3 regions of the Paenibacillus sp. ALJ109b genome follow, and region 3 is predicted to be linked to each of the others. Evidence: a T-box and tRNA genes for the amino acid it is inferred to sense, from the RefSeq annotation. Region 3 holds a T-box; the other regions hold tRNA genes.
What was found. The T-box of region 3 lies ahead of leuS (leucine--tRNA ligase). A T-box ahead of a tRNA ligase gene usually reads a tRNA of that ligase, here a tRNA-Leu.
Positions count from the first base shown of each region.

Region 1 (6,163 bases), on a different contig from region 3:
AGAATGACCGCATTTTGTTTATTGACGATATCATTGCGAATGGCGATGCCGCTCGTGGTGTCATTAAAATTATCGAACGTTCGGGTGCAGAACTGGTTGGATTCGGTGTTGTGGTCGAAAAATGTTTTCAGGCCGGAGCGCGCACCATTCGTGAGCAGGGCATCCCGGTTGAAGCGTTGGTGCGCATTCGTTCATTGAACGATGGTACCGTGCAATTTGACGATAACGAATTGTGACTTTTTAAAGGAAAAAGTGCCTATTTTTATAACAATGCCTTTGCATGACCGCTGATTTCATTTATAATGGGGTTATGTTAGGGAGAGGAGGCAACACCATGGGTAACCAACCGGCAACAGAACAATTTTTTATTGATAAGCTGGCGGAATCGAAAGTACATTTTGAGCGTGCCCTGGATTGTAAACATACGGAATTCGATGACCTTTATCCCTATATGATTGAACATCCTCAATTTTTCTGGTACAAACGCTACGTTGCCTGGTCAGAATTGCTGACGATTGTAGGCTTGTGCGAAGAGTTGTCCTTCTCTTGGAAAGAACAATTTACACCGCATCAAGTGGAGTACCTTGAAGAACGTGTGATGTCCGCCAAAGTGCTTGATTTTTGGTTTGAGAAGAACGACAGCAAAGAGCACGCGCAGCGGTAACTTTCAGTCGGGACATATTTTCGAATGACATGACAGTCCAATACAGTCACGTGAGACCTAAATGACTTTTCATTTAGGTCTCTTTTTGTAAATAATTTTTTTTGGGAAAGTAGGCGCCATGAATATGATCAGTGATGCAGAATTGGATGCACTGCGTTTATCGGGTGAGAAAGTAAGGGTAGTACGGGACGAGATTCAGTCTAATGATGTGACAGGCATTGTAGTGGCTTGGGACGGGGAGCAGGTGCTCATTCGCCGTCAGAATCGTCGTGTGGTTAAGCTTGATCGGAATTATCAGTATCAGTTGTTCAGCGAACCACGTAAGAGCCCGCTCGAAGAATAGGACAGGCGTTTTTAGGTTCATTTACCATGGATGTTTTGGCATAATTACACCTCTCGGGAGAAAAGATAGGTACAGTGAGAGCTTGTAACATATCAGCCGAGAGGATGTGCGGTAACCATGACATTGATGAATGATAAGGTCCATGCCTATAAAGATCAGATTGGTGAATTAAGCGACGTGCTGCCAGCTGTGGTGAAGTCTTATCATGAGTTCACTGGAGAGTGCTTTCAGGCAGGGGCGATTGATGCCAAGACCAAACAGCTGATTGCGCTGGGCATTGGACTGTTTGCAAACAATGAGGTATGTACGTTTTACCACGTGGAAGAAGCGCGTGCCAAAGGAGCGACCGATCAGGAGATTATGGAGACGGTTGCTGTGGCTGGAGCTGTTGGCGGAGGCCATGCGTTGTCTCAGGGTGCAATGAGAGTACAGAAGGCTTTACATTAAAAGCTTTGGTTAAGACTGATTATGACCTTGCGTATCTCTAGAATCAATATCAATGTAGACAAAGATAGACGAAGAAAAGGCTCCGGTTATAACCGAAGCCTTTTCTTGTTTAACTTATATTTTGCCCAGCATTTTGTTATACATAAACTGTCCTGTTACCCGGCGTGCTGTTACGTAACGATCATTGAAGTAAGGATTAGATAATTGTGTGATGCTAACGCCCTTGCTGCTTGAAGCATGAGCGAACTGTCCGCCCCCGATATATACACCTGTATGTGAAATACCATTACCCATCGTATTAAAGAATACCAGGTCACCCGTACGCAGATTAGCTTTGGATACAGGAGTTCCGGCCTTAGCTTGTTGCTGGGAAGTACGTGGTAATTCAATGCTATATTTGTTGAAAATATATCTCATAAATCCAGAGCAATCAAATCCGGCCATTGTTGTGCCGCCCCATTTATAAGGTATGCCAGTCATGTTGTTAACGACGGTGTTAATACTGCTTGCCTCTGTGCTTGCTGCACCGGATGTAAATAGTACTGCTGCTCCAAAAATGGAGATGATAAGCTTTTTCAAAATTTTTGTTCTCCCTTCGATGCCTACGGAGTTAGCTAAGGGTTCGGTAGAAGGTTCCCTATATTTCCTATGTATAAGAATAATTCACCCAAAATGGTTCCCCCGTTTTCAAACATGAAACTCGGCAAATGAATAATTAAGTTTTTGTAACCTTTTGAAACTATATTGCATAAATGCGAAAATGTCAAACCGTTCTTGAACACTTCTTATCATCTCAATGTTAACGGAATTATCGCTATTTATGTAGAAATAACTCGAATGTTGGGTTCTAACAGATGACAAAAAAGTAACTACTGTTTCAAATGCAGGATTCCAGCTTCCTAAAACTTGAAAGAAGAGGTGGGTATGTATTACAGTGCATGTTGATAGTATTGGTTTTGCATGAAATGATGGAGGAATATAGCTTTACACATTAGAAGGGGAATTATTTTTTTGTTGACACTAATTACCTGCACATGATATATTATTTCTTGTCGCCGCGATATAATTTCTCGGAGATACAATATACGCGGTCGTGGCGGAATTGGCAGACGCGCACGGTTCAGGTCCGTGTGGGCTAACCCCCGTGGAGGTTCGAGTCCTCTCGACCGCATCATATGTAATACGAAGAAAGGTTCCTAGAATGGCATTACTGCCACTCTAGGAACCTTTTTTCTTTGTTTACGAATTAGAGTGATTGCTCATCCTGGTTGTCTTCAACCCATTCCCTTAATTTGAGCAAAGATGAAGTTTTTATTTGTTTATTTATCCATTAATGGAAATATGTTTGTTCTGCGACGGTTTGCCCCTATATTTCAGGCTAATTGTACGTAAAATACCGAATTGTACCTATCCTGGAAATCCACCATACACTATTCTCTTCTCGTATGGAAGCGCTATCAACAGGAATTTGATTGACCAAATTCAGAGGGGGTAGGGATAATTTGAAACGAATCGGAAAAAGGATGGCAATGTGTTTCATGGTGTTCATGATTGCGGCAGTGCAGTTCGGAATTATGGGAACGACAGGTAATGTGGCACAAGCAGCAGATAAGAGCCTGGCCCAAAAGCCGTATATGGGTTGGAGCAGTTACAGCATGCAGGTATATGACGGGGCGGGTAACTGGACATCTGCTGAGAGTATTAAGAAGCAATCGGATGCGATGCGTGAGAAGCTGCAAGCCCATGGATATGAATACATTAATATTGATGCTGGCTGGAACGGTGACGAAGATGAATACGGCCGTCCTATTCCGAGTACTGTTCTTTATCCAAATGGATTTCAGGAGGTCATCGATTATGTCCATAATAACGGACAGAAGATCGGAATCTATCTGATTCCTGGATTATCAATCACAGCCTATGATAAAAACCTTGAGGTTTATGGGACGGGCGGGGCATGTCGTATGCAAGATATTGCAGTAAAACCGCTCGTTGTTATGGATGCTTGGGATTCGTACACGTACAAAATTGATTTTTCGAACCCTTGCTCACAGAAGTACATTGACTCCATCGCGGATCTTCTTGGCGAGTGGGGTATCAACTTTGTCAAATTCGATAGTGTGACGCCAGGATCGGGAATTAATAACCTGAGCCGGGATGCACGCGGTGATGTGGAGGCATGGTCCAAAGCCCTGGACAGGAATAACATCTGGTTTGAGCTTTCCTGGGCGCTTGATCACAATTACGTGGACTTCTGGAAAAAGTATGCAAACGGCTGGAGGATCGACTGGGATGTTGAAGCCTACGATAGCAGTAAGGGCTTAACGGAGTGGTCGAGTATTTCACGCTTATTTCCCATAGCGGCCCTCTGGTGGCGGGATGCAGGTCCCGGAGGCTGGAACGACTTCGATTCACTGAATGTCGGGAATGGCTCGATGGATGGTCTGACCAAGGTTGAGCGGCAAACCGCCACGACCTTCTGGTCTATCTCTTCAGCACCGCTTTATACAGGTAATGATTTAACAAGGCTGGACAGCTATGGATTGGAATTGCTTACTAATGACGAAGTCATTGCCGTCAATCAGGCCGGACGTCCAGGCCATCCGGTTTCCATGGAGACCCAGCAGCAGGTTTGGTACGCTAATAACGGAGATGGTACTTACAGTGTAGCCTTGTTCAATTTGGGCGACCAGAGTGCGGAGGTTAAAGTCAAATGGAGCGATCTTGGCCTCAACGGTCCTGCTTCGGTCCGCGACCTGTGGAGTCGTTCCGAACTGGGAACCTTTAATAAGGAATTCAGTGGCGGCGTGCTGGAACCCCATGCTTCTCGAATGCTTAAAGTAACAGCGTTGAAAGGCACATCAGCCGTCAATGACGATGATACAGGCATGCGTTATAGCGGGGATTGGCAGCGCAACGGGGGCAAGGAGCAGACAGATGGGAGACAGGATCTGAGCATAGCGATTAAGGAATCCTCTGGTACTGGTCCAGCGAATAGCAGTCAAGAGGGTACCTTGGACGCTGAAGCTGACAATGCTGCAAATTCAATTTCCGTGGAAGATGCCGCCACTGTTACCAATGAGGTCTACATTAATGATGATGATAGCAGTATTAAATACACGGGCTCATGGAACTCCAATACCGGCAGAAGTTACGGTGATTACAATGGCGATGTGCATTTTACTGAAAAAGACGGCGATTATTTTGAGTATAGTTTCACGGGCACTCGCATTGAACTGCTGACGGAGAAGGATAAAGACCAAGGAGACATGATTGTCACCCTCGATAATGGAGCACCTGAAACTGTAAACGCCTATACCAGTGGAGAAAGGGAAGTCCAGCAGGTTTTGTACAGCAAACTTGATTTGGACAACGGCCCACATACCTTGAAGGTGGTCAAGGGCTCGGGCCAGTATATGTTGCTGGATGCGCTTAGAGTAACCATGGAAATTCCTCCTGGAGGGCAGAACAGCACCATTAGTCCGACCTCTGCAAACTTTGACAAGGAGACGGAACAACAGAAGGATGTCACCGTGAGGCTGTCCTTGAACGGCAATACGCTGACCGGCGTTGAAAATGACGGGGTGCTCCTCAGTGAAGACGACTACACGGTGGTCAATGACAAGCTGACTATCAGGAAGCAGTACCTCACGCAGCTGCCTATAGGGACAACGAGTCTAAACGTAATCTTTAGCGCGGGTGATCCGCAGTCTTTGGCAATAAGGATCAGCGATACTACGGGCATTCGATTTATAATGATCAATAACGACGATCCGGCAATCAAGTACAACGGCTCCTGGTCACGAAGCACTGGCAGAGGTTTGGGTGACTATAAGGACGATGTGCAGTATACCGAAAAAAACGATGATTCTTTTGAATACACCTTCAAGGGAACGGGGATCCAGTTATTTACGGAGGTTGACCAGTCACAGGGAGACATGGATATCTATGTTGACGACCAATTCAAGGAAACAGTCAGCGCCCATCGTAACGGTCGGTTGGCACAGCAGAACCTGTACAGCATTTCGGGGCTGCCGGATGGGCAGCACACGCTCAAGGCAGTGAAGAAATCGGGGGAATACATGCTGCTCGATATGCTCAAAGTTGAGCTTCCGAATCTAATTAATCCGGTAACCACGGATTTCGACAAGTCAGCTTCCGCTCAGACGGACATTGATGTGACGCTGCTGCAACAGGCGGAAAGCTTCAGTGGTATTACTAACGGATCATTTGATCTGGTTCCGGGGTCCGATTATACAGTTGCAGGGAACCGAGTTACACTGAAAAAATCGTATCTTGCTGCCCAGCCTGTGGGAACGTTAAATCTCAGTTTTTCCTTCGGCGGTGATTATCTCAATGACGTACATTCTACGACGGCGGATGGAGCTTTCTTCGAATATACCTTCAAGGGTACCGGAATAAGCTTGATTACACCTATGGGACCGGAGCAAGGGGAAGTCGATATCTATGTCGATGGACAGCTGAAACAAACCGTGAACGCATACAGTCCGAGTCGCCAAATAATGCAGGAGATTTACAGCATCTCAGGACTGGTGAAAGGTCAGCATACACTCAAAGTTGTGAAAAAATCTGGTGATCTTATGCTGGCCGATCAACTGAAATTTACTGTGCCTACTGGAAACGGAAACGGTGAACCAACGAATCCGTCCAATCCGTCGAATCCAGGCGGTCCATCCAATCCAGGCGGA
Region 1 is NZ_JAAIFP010000025.1:178,838-185,000, reverse strand. Features, by position in the region: gene G3352_RS22975 (xanthine phosphoribosyltransferase) at 1-236, shown strand, start outside; gene G3352_RS22970 (hypothetical protein) at 335-664, shown strand; gene G3352_RS22965 (hypothetical protein) at 789-1,007, shown strand; gene G3352_RS22960 (carboxymuconolactone decarboxylase family protein) at 1,125-1,454, shown strand; gene G3352_RS22955 (C40 family peptidase) at 1,569-2,033, opposite strand; cyclic di-AMP (ydaO/yuaA leader) riboswitch at 2,039-2,170, opposite strand; tRNA gene G3352_RS22950 (tRNA-Leu) at 2,542-2,625, shown strand; gene G3352_RS22945 (X2-like carbohydrate binding domain-containing protein) at 2,957-6,163, shown strand, end outside.
Region 1: it has a tRNA-Leu gene. The T-box ahead of leuS (leucine--tRNA ligase) is inferred to sense a tRNA for this amino acid. The anticodon was not compared.

Region 2 (6,163 bases), on a different contig from region 3:
GTGAATTGCGTCTGGTCTAGTTCATAATTCCTCCTTTGTAGCGGATTCACGCATCCACTCATTTGAAACAGGTGCACCCGGCACTTGAAAGTACCCCCGTACTTATTGTAGTATTTGGTTAAAAAAATCGGAGGAAATATGCCTAATCAACCAGAACAACATTCCATCCAGGCGTGGTCTCTGATCAACCGTAAATATTTGGGAAAAGGCGTCCGTGTTAAACGATTCCGAAAACCGACACGCTGTCAAATCCGCAACCGTGTTCTTCTTGCCGTGCTGATGGCCAATGATATCAAGTTGTCTCAGCTCGCCGAAGATCTATCCATCTCTTCACGCAGCGTCAGCGCGTGGGTGTATGAAGGACGGATACCCGGCAGTACCAATTTGGACAAGGCATGCCAATTGCTAGGCTACCCGCGCCACATTCTTTTTAATGAAGAAGTGGTACGCAAAAGCCCTGTCATTTGTCAGCCCGAGCCTTCCCGCTTCATGAAGCGTACGGTGACCCGTTCTCCGGTTAGCAACCGTATTCTGACAGGCTTGTGTATGGTCCATGATTTGTCGGTGACAGATGTCAGCCACTGGATCGGGGTTCACCCCGGCACTTTCCGCAAATGGCTGCATCAGGGAACGCTGCCTTCTGCTGCGTTTCAGGAACAAGCGGAACAATTTTTCCGCATCCCGAAAACTATTTTGTTCGCAGATGTCATCTTGAAAGATCGCCACAATAACTAAATTAGCGAACAACCAAAAGGCTCTGTCCTCCCCCAATGGGAAAGACAGAGCCTTTTTAAAATGCCATTTTCATCGTACAGGTTATATTAAGTTACCATTTCTCCAGTCGGTTGCACTCCTTATCGTCTCTCAAGGACGGTAAGCCGCCCTCTTGCCCTCCAAACAGCTTTGGATGCACCTTTCCCTTCATTCCCAGTCACCCCTTAACCTGGGCCGATACAGCGTGCTCTCTGGACGAGGGAAAATCCATTGTCGAAAGGCGCGGCCACTTATACCCATATGCCCATATATACCTCATCCATGCTAACCAACCATTCCATTAAATCATTGATCATTTAAAGAAATAGAACTTCATCGTTAGCTCCATTCCCCGATCTATTTGTACGAACAATTTAATCCAACGCTTTATATGAAATATAAAAAAGCCTTTCCTTTTAGGGAATAGGCTTTAATTCATCCTCTAATTCAGTTTGAATAACGTTTGACCCGATCCATTCTAAACCCTTGTATGACCTTGTTCTTCAGAAATTTATCTGGCTATATTACTTTCCAATCAAGCACCAATACCTCTATTGTATACAACGACACTATCTTGTCTCATACATTACATTCAGTACTCTTAATTTGTACGTACAACTAAATGCATAAGATAGCACTTGTTCATATTATTTTTTCACTCTTATTTCGAACCGACATTTAGAATCTCATTGATATATTTCAATCCCGTATAACGATCCCGTAGCAAATGAGCTGTGGTGAAAGCATGTTCCACCATCTCCATGGATACACCCAGTTGTTCAGTCGTCGTAGGTCCCCCAACTTGCTCAAGCCAAGCTATAAGCTGAGAAGCATCCGGCAGATTATTATAAATACGGAAAATCGGCTCTTCGGATTTTTGTGCAAGATCTTTGTATTTTACGGTAAGCAATGCACAGGCTACTCCCACCTTGGCTCCATGAAAAACAGGCTTGTGCCCTGCCTCCATCAGGTCCATCTCCCACCGATGAGACAGATGATGTTCTCCACCAGATGCCGGACGGGAATGATCAATGATTAGCATAGAAATGCCGGAAGCGATCAGCGCATCCATCAATACAGTCACACCATCGGCCCGTCCTTCAGCGATACCTTTGATATTCCCCACACAGGTCGTTAGTGCTTCTTCCGTCATGCGATAAGCTACGGGGCAGAACGGTTCCCCACCCAGATCCCCGGAAACCACCCAGTCCGCCAGTGATGTATATTTACCAAGCATATCTCCGAATCCGGCGGCATTCATCTCTTGGGGAGCCTGCTCCAAAATATCGATATCCGCAAAAATAGCTTCAGGCGGCACCGCCTGGAACGTCTGTTTGACGCCGCTTACAATAAGAGGAGCACCTGCCGAGGTAAATCCGTCAACCGAAGCTGCTGTAGGTACTGAAAGAAAGGGCTTGTTCATTTTGGAGCAAACGAATCGCACCAGGTCATGGATGGTCCCTGAACCAGCAGCAATAATCGCCTGACTTTCCTTTTTCACACCCAGCAGTACCTGTACAATCCCGCCCTCATCGGCGATCACGTCGCCTGCTTTGTTCTCTGGCATGCATATCTCATCCACATGAATGCCCGCTTCTCGGATGTTCTTTACCACCTCATGGCCTGCTGCCGGACCCGTAAATCGATCATATACAACCGTTACATGTTTGTATCCTTGCTCGGACAAATAACCAGGTAACTGCTGAATAGCTCCATGCTCCAGATAGACCTGCATTTCCACCAACCGATGATCATGCCCACAAGTGCAATTCTGTGCTTCTTCGTTCCATGCGGCAATCCGCTCGTTCATATTCATTTCGCCTTAACCTCCCTTAAGAAATATCATGCATAATTACATGGAGAAAACCACAAAATGAAAAAAGGAAATAAAATGTGAGTATTTTCCTGATCACACTTTACTTCCTGTATTAAAAATTTGCAAATCCCAAACTCACATTCCCAAGCAGGTGAACCTATGAAATTAACCAAAGAAATAGGAATTTCTCTCGGATTTCTCGCAGGAACGACATTTGGCAGCGGCATCGCCTTTTTGTTTCGCTTTCAGGCATATGAGGTGATGGCCAGTGTTGCACTCTTTGGTATTGTTGGAGCGATTGCAGGCCTATGTGTGCAACAATTCATATTCAATAAATAAAAAACAAAAAAAGCTCGCGAATTGCCTTTAGAGCAATTTCGCGAGCTTTTTTTCTTCGATGCGGTCGAGAGGACTCGAACCTCCACGGGGGTTAGCCCACACGGACCTGAACCGTGCGCGTCTGCCAATTCCGCCACGACCGCATAATATGTATCTTCTCATCATGAATGAAAAGCATTCCGGTCAAGCAATTGCTTGTTTTACCGTAATTAAGAGTATACATGCTCTCTAATAAGTTTGCAACACCTTTTTCTAAGCTGCAATGAAAAGGACATATGTCCTTTTTTAACCCCATCAAACTCCCTATCGTAGACATTAAGCAGATCATGTGTCCTGCTGGACACGCTATACCTTGCATAGAAAAGGGGAGTTTTGCATGACGATCAAGAACACAACACATGAACGTATTGAAGAAGGAAAACGTAGCATTCACTGGACGGAAATGCATATGCCCCTACTCGGCGAATTGAAAACTCAGTTTGCCAAAGAGCGGCCTTTTGCTGGCTTAACCATCGGTATATGTATTCATGTGGAGCCCAAAACAGCTGTGTTATGCCGCACACTCCAGGCAGGTGGAGCCAACGTTGTATTGACTGGCAGCCCGGGCACAACCAAAGACGTAGTCGCAGCAGCTCTGCAGGAAGAAGGCATCACGGTATATGGTCAACGTGTGGACAGACGCAATGAGCATCTGCAAAATATCCACAGTGTACTTCGTCACCAACCCCATCTCCTTATGGATAATGGAGCTGATCTGGCGCGCACGCTCATTCAACAGTATGATACTAACTCTCTTATTGGTGGTACGGAGGAGACAACGACCGGTGCCAATCTGCTGCGTGAAGAGACGGGTGAGAACATTCCTTTCCCGATCATTGTTATTAATGACAGCCCACTCAAACGAATTATGGAAAATGAACACGGTGTTGGACAGACCATTATTGAAGGTTTTATGCGTACTACAAACCTAATTCTGCCCACACGTCGTTTCGTCATCGTAGGTTATGGAACCTGTGGACGAGGCATTGCCAGGTATTTGCGGAATCTGGGCAGCCAGGTCGTCGTTGTTGAAACCGATCCGATTGCTGGCCTGGAAGCGGCGTTGGATGGATTCAGAGTGGCACGATTGGAGGATACATTTGCGTTTGCTCAAGTGTACATTACTGTCACTGGCCGTCCTAACGCCATTCTGAAGGAACATTTTAATCAAATGAATGATGGAACGATCCTCGCCAATGCCGGACATTTTTCTTGGGAGATGGATCTGGAAAGTCTCCGTCAGGATGCGAAGCATACGGAACAACTGACCGCGAATATTGAACAATTTACATTAACCAACGGACGTCGACTCATGCTGCTTACTCAAGGCGAGATGCTGAACTTAGCTGGTGGCAGCGGCAATCCTGCCGAAACGATGGATCTGGGCTTGTCCCTGCAAGCCGCCTCCCTCCTATATCTTGTACAGCAACGCCAACATCTCACCCTCGGACCACAGCCGGTTCCTCATAGCGTTAACAACACCATTGCCGGACAGATGCTGAAGCATTTAAGCTACAAAATCTAATCAGTGTGATTGGTGATCTGCATTTAAAGGAGAGGCTCACATGAAAAAAGCGAAACTTTGTTTTATCGGCGCAGGATTCCATGCATCCACGAATATATATCCATCTGCTGTTGAAGCAGGAGCAGACATTCAGGCCATCGCCACCCGCAGTATTGAACGGTCAGGGGCGGCTCTCCTCCGTTTTGGGAGCAGCGGGAAAGCGTATGATAATACTCAGCTGATGCTGCAGAATGAAGACTGTGACGGCGTCGTTGTTGTGGCGCAACCAGAGGATCAGACAGCACTTGCCCTTGAATGCATCCGGGCTGGCAAAAATGTATACGTGGATAAACCCCTCGGATGGAATGCTGCCGAAGCTGCTGCTGTGGCTGAAGCTGCCCAAAAGGCGGGTGTGGTTGTCATGGTCGGATTTATGAAACGATATGCTCCAGTCTACATGAAACTCAAGGAACTGATTGATGGTGGATCATTGGGCAGAGCACGTTCTTTCCAAATGAAATTCGCTGTAGACAGCACACCATTCTGCAAGGATGAGGAACAATTCATAAAGCTCGCTGCCATTCATATGGTCGATCTGATGCGTTTTCTGTTCGGGGAAGCCATACAGGTCACAGGCACAACGGTTAAGGACGGAGAACATATTAACCAGAGCATTTCCCTGAAATTTGATCATGGTGTGGTGGGCAGTGCCTACTTTGTTGGCATGAGTGCATGGTCACGCGAGAGCGAAAGTGTACTAGTCACTTTTGACGAAGGATTTGCGTTAGCAGATGAAATTAACACACTTACGGTTCATCAATCTCGTACAGGGGATAACCTTCCCTGGAAATCCCTTGAGGAGCAGGATACTGTTTTCACTCCCTCCGGCTCTCCCATGTCAGGCGCTTATCGCGACCTCTACTTACGGGGATTTGTAGGAGAGATGGCTCATTTTATGGAATGCTGCCAGAATAACTCTGTTCCACATTCTAGTGGCAAGGATAATATTGAAACCATGGCGCTATGTGATACCATTCTGGCGTCGCTGATCTGACGTTCATACGATATATAAGACCAATCATTTTATACAACCAGAGAAGAGGAAAGAAGCACATGTTAGACGCCGGATTACTTATCATTCGACTTGTTATTGGTTTCATTATGATGGGTCATGCATGCAAGAAGTTGTTTGGCTGGTTTGGTGGAGAAGGCATATCAGGAACAGCCGAATTTTTCGGCGCAATTGGTCTGAGGCCTGCAAGAATTATGGCTGTCTGTGGAGGCCTTATTGAATTGTTCGGCGGATTTCTGTTTGGGGCGGGTCTCTGGACTGGTTTTGCTGCCATTTTGCTCATCATCCCGATGGTTGTTGCCATAGCAAAAGTCCATGCAAGTAAAGGACTTTGGAATCTGAACGGAGGATTCGAGTACAATCTGGTTATGCTCGGATCGCTGATCGGTGTTGCACTTGCGGGTGCAGGAGCTTATTCTCTGGACGCTTTAATTTAATCTAGCTTTCCATTCCTGAGAACCTCGATGTTTCGTGATACGAAACCGGGGTTCTTTGTTGATTTAAACTCATACCGAGGCACGGGGTTTATAATCCAAGGGAGAAGTGATATGCTCATAGATGAGTGATATGTACATTTATGTGCTGTAGTACTAAAATTGATACTATAAATAACCACCACGAACTGGAGGTGCAATTATAA
Region 2 is NZ_JAAIFP010000002.1:62,954-69,116, reverse strand. Features, by position in the region: gene G3352_RS02285 (helix-turn-helix domain-containing protein) at 139-735, shown strand; gene G3352_RS02280 (sn-glycerol-1-phosphate dehydrogenase) at 1,415-2,569, opposite strand; gene G3352_RS02275 (hypothetical protein) at 2,729-2,908, shown strand; tRNA gene G3352_RS02270 (tRNA-Leu) at 2,968-3,051, opposite strand; gene G3352_RS02265 (adenosylhomocysteinase) at 3,285-4,472, shown strand; gene G3352_RS02260 (Gfo/Idh/MocA family protein) at 4,513-5,505, shown strand; gene G3352_RS02255 (DoxX family protein) at 5,565-5,960, shown strand; gene G3352_RS02250 (winged helix-turn-helix transcriptional regulator) at 6,163-6,163, shown strand, end outside.
Region 2: it has a tRNA-Leu gene. The T-box ahead of leuS (leucine--tRNA ligase) is inferred to sense a tRNA for this amino acid. The anticodon was not compared.

Region 3 (6,163 bases):
GCGTACTTACGAGATGCTAAAGCCGGAGGGCACATTCCTGTTCGATGTACATCATCCGAATACCCTTATTCGATACGAAGAGGAGCAACCATTTGTGTTGGACGAACGCTCCGTATCGTATATTTGGACCTGTGATATGGATCATGATCGGTGTGAGATTGAGCATCATCTAAGTATCTTTTCGCGTGTGGCTGAGAGCGGCAAGGATATGTACCAACGGTTTGAAGAGGTTCATGTTCAGCGTGCGTATGATCCGGACTGGATGAAGCTTGAGCTCACGAAGGCAGGCTTCAGAGATGTACGTGTATATGCTGATTTTGAGTGGAAAGAGGCGGGAGAAGGCGCACAGCGTCTATTCTATGTAGCCGTGAAATAGGAGTATGATATAGAACTGTCCTTATGATGTATAAGGGCAGTTCTTTGTGTAAGAATGTTTTTTATATGTAATAAAAGTTATTGCCAGTGGGGTTAAAGGAAGCCATAATAGTTGAATGGAAAACGTTTTCTAATTAGTTAGAATCCTGAAAATTAAAATTCCGGGTGGGGTGCAGAATGGAAAGTACATACAAAACAAGGCTGACATCCGAACAATTAGACAGAATTGTGCAGCAGCACTTTAACACAGGTATCCAAGAATACAAAGAGATGATTGATGGGTGGGCAAACCACGCTTACTTTATCACCAAGAAAGACGGACAGAAGGTTGTACTCAAAATAGCTCCTTCTAATGGCGTTAAGCTGATGCGCTGTGAACAGCAAGTTATGGTTGCTGAGGTTGAGGCACTACGACTTGTGGCAGAACTTCAGGATGTACCCGTTCCACGGGTATTGGCCTATGATCCATCGCTTACCCTGGTTCCGGCAGAATATTTTATTATGGAGTACATGCCGGGAACGCCGTATAACAAAGTTAAAGATCAGTACAGTGCAGAAGAGCAGGAATCCATAGAGCAGCAGCTGGGTGCCTACAATCGTCGAATCAATGAAATTAAAGGAGAGAAGTTTGGTTACTTTTCCTCAAAGAAACCGCATTATACGACGTGGAAAGAAGCTTTCCTGTGCCTAATGGATGATATGCTTACAGATAGCAAAGCAGCGGGTGTGGATTTTGCGATTCGTTATGAGGAACTGGAGCGTTTGATTCAAGAAAAATCGGATGTGCTGGATGATGTCAAAGAGCCTGTGCTTGTACATTGGGATTTGTGGGATGGGAATGTATTTGTGGAGGCGGGGAAAATCACGGCCATTATCGATTTTGAACGTTCCCTTTGGGCAGATCCTCTGATGGAGCATTACTTCAGTCATTTTAATAATACACCGGGATTCCTCAAAGGATATGGTAGAACAGTTACAACAGACAGTGAACGAAAAAGAAGAAGTTTATATGATCTGTACTTTGATCTGGCGCTGAGAATCGAGTGTCCATATCGTCAATACGATAACAAGGAACACATTCAGTGGGCGATTGATAACCTAGAAGAAGGAATCAAGCGATTCCAGTCGTCTTAATGTGTATACTGATGCATAGCATTGCTTATACTCAACAGACAGTGTAATATTGACTTTAATGCTGCTTTTTTATATAATGTTTCCGATCATATCGTATACATATTTCGATGATAAGGATCAGTAGTGAGTCCTGTACATGACAGAGAGCCGGCGGTTGGTGCAAGTCGGTTGACAGTATTTCACGAACTCGCCTTGGAGAAATGCGGTGATTACACCATCTTGCAACCGACTGATTAACACTCAGGTTCAGGAATGGAAATCCGCATCGGTTAACCGCCGTTACAGGTCCAAAGGGAGTGGATGACGAAGCACGATCGTCCGCTAACTAGGGTGGTACCACGGGAATTCAACCTCTCGTCCCTAGCGCTGCAAACGCTACGGGATGCTGAGGTTTTTTTGTTGCAATAAATGCGAATAACCAGAGGAGGAACAATAGATGAGTGAGAATCAACAGCCGAAACACGGCTATAAGCCACAAGACATGGAGAAAAGTTGGCAGCAATACTGGGATGATAACAAAACGTTCAAAACGGGTGAAGACCCGGCTAAACCGAAGTTTTATGCCCTGGATATGTTTCCGTATCCATCTGGCTCAGGCCTGCACGTAGGTCACCCTGAAGGATATACGGCAACGGATATCGTATCCCGTTTCAAACGTATGCGCGGTTTCAATGTATTGCATCCAATGGGTTGGGACGCTTTCGGCCTGCCTGCTGAGCAGCATGCATTGGATACTGGTGAGCATCCACGGGATATTACATTCCGCAATATTGACAATTTCCGTCGCCAGATCAAATCACTGGGTTTCTCATATGACTGGGATCGGGAGATCAGCACAACAGACCCTGACTATTACAAATGGACGCAATGGATCTTCATCCAGTTGTACAATAAAGGCCTGGCTTATGTAGATGAAGTGCCTGTGAACTGGTGCGAAGCTTTGGGAACGGTACTGGCGAACGAAGAAGTTATCGACGGTAAGAGTGAGCGCGGTGGACATCCGGTCGTTCGTAAACCGATGCGCCAATGGGTATTGAGAATTACGGAATATGCAGAGCGTTTGCTGGAAGACCTGGAAGAGCTGGACTGGTCGGAAAGTATCAAGGATATGCAGCGCAACTGGATTGGCAAATCAACCGGGGCAGAAGTTACTTTTGCCATTGAGGGTTATGAAGAAGTTATTAAAGTGTTTACGACACGTGCAGATACTTTGTTTGGTGCAAGTTATGCTGTATTGGCACCTGAGCATGAGCTGGTTGAAGTCATTACAACAGCTGAACAGCGTGAAGCAATCAAGGCATATCAGGAACAGGCTGCTCGCAAGAGTGATCTGGAACGTACTGATTTGGCTAAAGACAAAACGGGTGTGTTCACAGGAACTTATGCAATCAATCCGGTAAACGGAGCGAAGGTGCCAATCTGGATTGCCGATTATGTTCTGGCTGGATACGGCACAGGGGCGATCATGGCCGTTCCGGGACATGACGCTCGTGACTGGGAGTTTGCAAAACAGTTTGGTCTGGACATCATCGAGGTTGTACAGGGTGGCGACGTGACACAAGAAGCGTATTCCGGAGACGGACCGCATGTGAACTCCGATTTCCTGAACGGATTGAACAACGAAGAAGCGATTGCGAAAATGATCGCCTGGTTGGAAGAGAACGGTAAGGGACAAGGCAAGGTAACCTATCGTCTGCGCGATTGGCTGTTCAGCCGTCAGCGTTACTGGGGTGAACCAATCCCGATTCTGCATCTGGAAGACGGAACGATGAAGACGGTGCCGGAAGATCAATTGCCTTTGCTGCTGCCGGATATTGACCAGATCAAACCTTCGGGCACTGGCGAATCACCGCTGGCGAATGTTACGGAATGGGTTAACACCGTAGATCCGGAAACGGGAATGAAAGCACGTCGCGAGACGAACACAATGCCACAATGGGCCGGTAGCTGCTGGTATTACCTGCGCTTTATCGATCCGCACAATGACAAGGAACTGATCTCTCAAGAGAAACAGCAGCAGTGGCTGCCGGTTGATCTGTATATCGGGGGAGCAGAGCACGCGGTGCTTCACTTGCTGTACGCTCGTTTCTGGCATAAAGTGCTGTATGATCTGGGTGTGGTGCATACCAAAGAGCCGTTCCACAAACTGGTCAACCAAGGTATGATCCTGGGAACCAACAATGAGAAGATGAGTAAATCCCGTGGTAATGTTATTAACCCGGATGAGATCGTCAATGAATTCGGTGCAGATACATTGCGTCTGTATGAAATGTTTATGGGGCCTCTGGAGGCGACAAAACCGTGGAACGCTAACGGGGTTGAGGGCATGCACCGCTTCCTGTCCCGTGTATGGCGTCTGTTCATCAATGAAGATACAGGTGCAATCCATGACAAGATTACAGCCGATGGTGGAACCGATGAGTTCAAGCGGACTGCACACAAGACAATCAAAAAGGTTACAGAGGATCTGGAACATTTGCGTTTCAACACAGCGATCAGCCAGTTGATGATCTTCATCAACGATGCATACAAAGCAGATACGCTGCCGCGTGAAGCCATGGAGAACTTTGTACAGTTGTTGTCACCGCTGGCACCGCATATGGCAGAGGAGCTGTGGAGCCGTCTCGGTCATGAAGGTGGAATCTCTTATGTAGCTTGGCCTGAGTATGATGAGTCCATGACGGTAGATGCTGAAGTGGAGATTGTTGTTCAAGTGAATGGCAAAATTGTAACCCGTGCTACGATCGCGAAGGATCTGGACGCACAGGGCATGCAGGACTTTACAATGGAACTGGCACCTGTGAAACAGGCACTGGAAGGCAAGACCATTCGCAAGGTCATTGCCGTTCCAGGCAAACTGGTTAATATTGTTGCCGGTTAATCTCGCCGGCTTTGAATAGTTCATCCAGCTTCAACAAATCTTCATCATATTTGTCATGAGTCGTCTGGATTAGGCTGTCAAAAACACCATTCAGACTGACCTTTAGCAGGGCAAGTGCCTGTGCGGTGATGCCGCCAGGTACAGCCACGCGAGCCTGAAGTTCTTGCGGGGTGTATCCTCCTTCGGTGAGCAGCTTGCCTGTTCCCAGGAGCATCTCGCCGGCAAGAGCGCAGGCGTCGGCTCGTTTGATGCCTGTAAGCTTGACGGCACTCTCAATCCATTGCTCCAGAAAGAACGATATGAATGCAGGTCCGCAGCTGGAGAAGTCGGATGTGATCCGGGTACAAGCTTCATCCACTTGATAGGGTCTGCCGATATGACTGAGCAGCCCTTCCAGCACAGCGCGGTCTTCGGTAGTCATTCGCTCACCGTGAATACACAGGGACGCTCCGCTGCCGACCTGGTGCGTAACGCTGGGGATAACTTTGGAGACTTTGCAAGGAAGTGAAGATTCCAGATGGCGCAGCTGCACGGGACTGGTGATCGAGACGATTATATGATTGGGATTCACGACAGGCAGGATCTCGTCAATGACATGTTTGAATTCAAGTGGCTTCACGCACAAAAAGATGATATTACTGCGGATGACGGTTTCCCGGTTGCTCTGTGATTCATGCAGACCGGGGTAACGGAGGGATAACTGCCGTACTTTGGAAGGGGTTCTATTGCTGGCGGTGATCTGCCGTGGCTCAAGTGCACCGGATTGAATCAAGGCATAGATCAGCAGGCTGCCCATGCTGCCGGTTCCGATAAATCCAACCTTCATTGTTCAGGCCTCCTTTCATGCTTTACGGTAATGGCGCAGTTCTTTCCCTCTAGTGTATGCGTCAGGACCTGCTTCACATGACATGAAAATAGTACAGCTTGGTTTACCAGGCAAGTCCAACGGTTCGGAAGCACCGCCCGTGTTCAGAATAGATTTATTTTGAATCCAGGGAGAGGTGTGGAAGAAATGAGATGGAACAAGGGGATGACCATTGCTGCGGCGGTGGTCGGATGTATACTAATATTATGGTCGGGCAAAAGTGAACAGCCGCCTTCTGGCTGGGAACCTATGCAGCTCGCCACCGAGAAGCCGACGATAGAGCAGGAAACCCCTGCTGTACAGTCGGCTACTTTGGTTCAGGAACAAACGAAGCCTTCCGATGCAGAACAGAGATCGTCAACAACAGAGGCCCCAGTAGAGACTAATCTGGTTGATGCCACAGTAGGGAAAGTGGCTGATAAGACAGTTGAAGTTAAGCAAACGGATACTCCTACGGATGGGACACAAACGAAATCCGAGGCAGCGGTTGTTTTACCAGACAATAACCAAGCTTTGGTGAGCAATGAAGCTGTCGACAATGGCAAAATTGATGTCAATACAGCTCCGGCAGCGAAGCTTATGGACCTTCCTGGAATTGGGGAGAAAAAGGCGCAAGCCATTATTGATTATCGTAATTCCCATGGTCCTTTTACCAAAGTCAGTGATCTGACCAAGGTGAAAGGAATCGGAATGAAGATGCTGGAGAAAATGGCTCCTTATGTGCAGATCAGGTAATCACGCAATATTAAATATTAGGATATAAGTTGAATTGGAAATGACATAAGAACGATGTATGGGTTCAACTTGTATCAGATGGGAGGGAAACGGTTATGAGTACAGCAGACGTACGCAAAGACTGGGATACGTATTTCATGGACATTGCATATATGGTCTCTACCCGTTCCCGC
Region 3 is NZ_JAAIFP010000033.1:93,292-99,454, forward strand. Features, by position in the region: gene G3352_RS27420 (class I SAM-dependent DNA methyltransferase) at 1-376, shown strand, start outside; gene G3352_RS27425 (aminoglycoside phosphotransferase family protein) at 553-1,509, shown strand; T-box leader at 1,608-1,874, shown strand; gene leuS (leucine--tRNA ligase) at 1,946-4,390, shown strand; gene comER (late competence protein ComER) at 4,371-5,216, opposite strand; gene G3352_RS27440 (ComEA family DNA-binding protein) at 5,403-5,990, shown strand; gene G3352_RS27445 (deoxycytidylate deaminase) at 6,086-6,163, shown strand, end outside.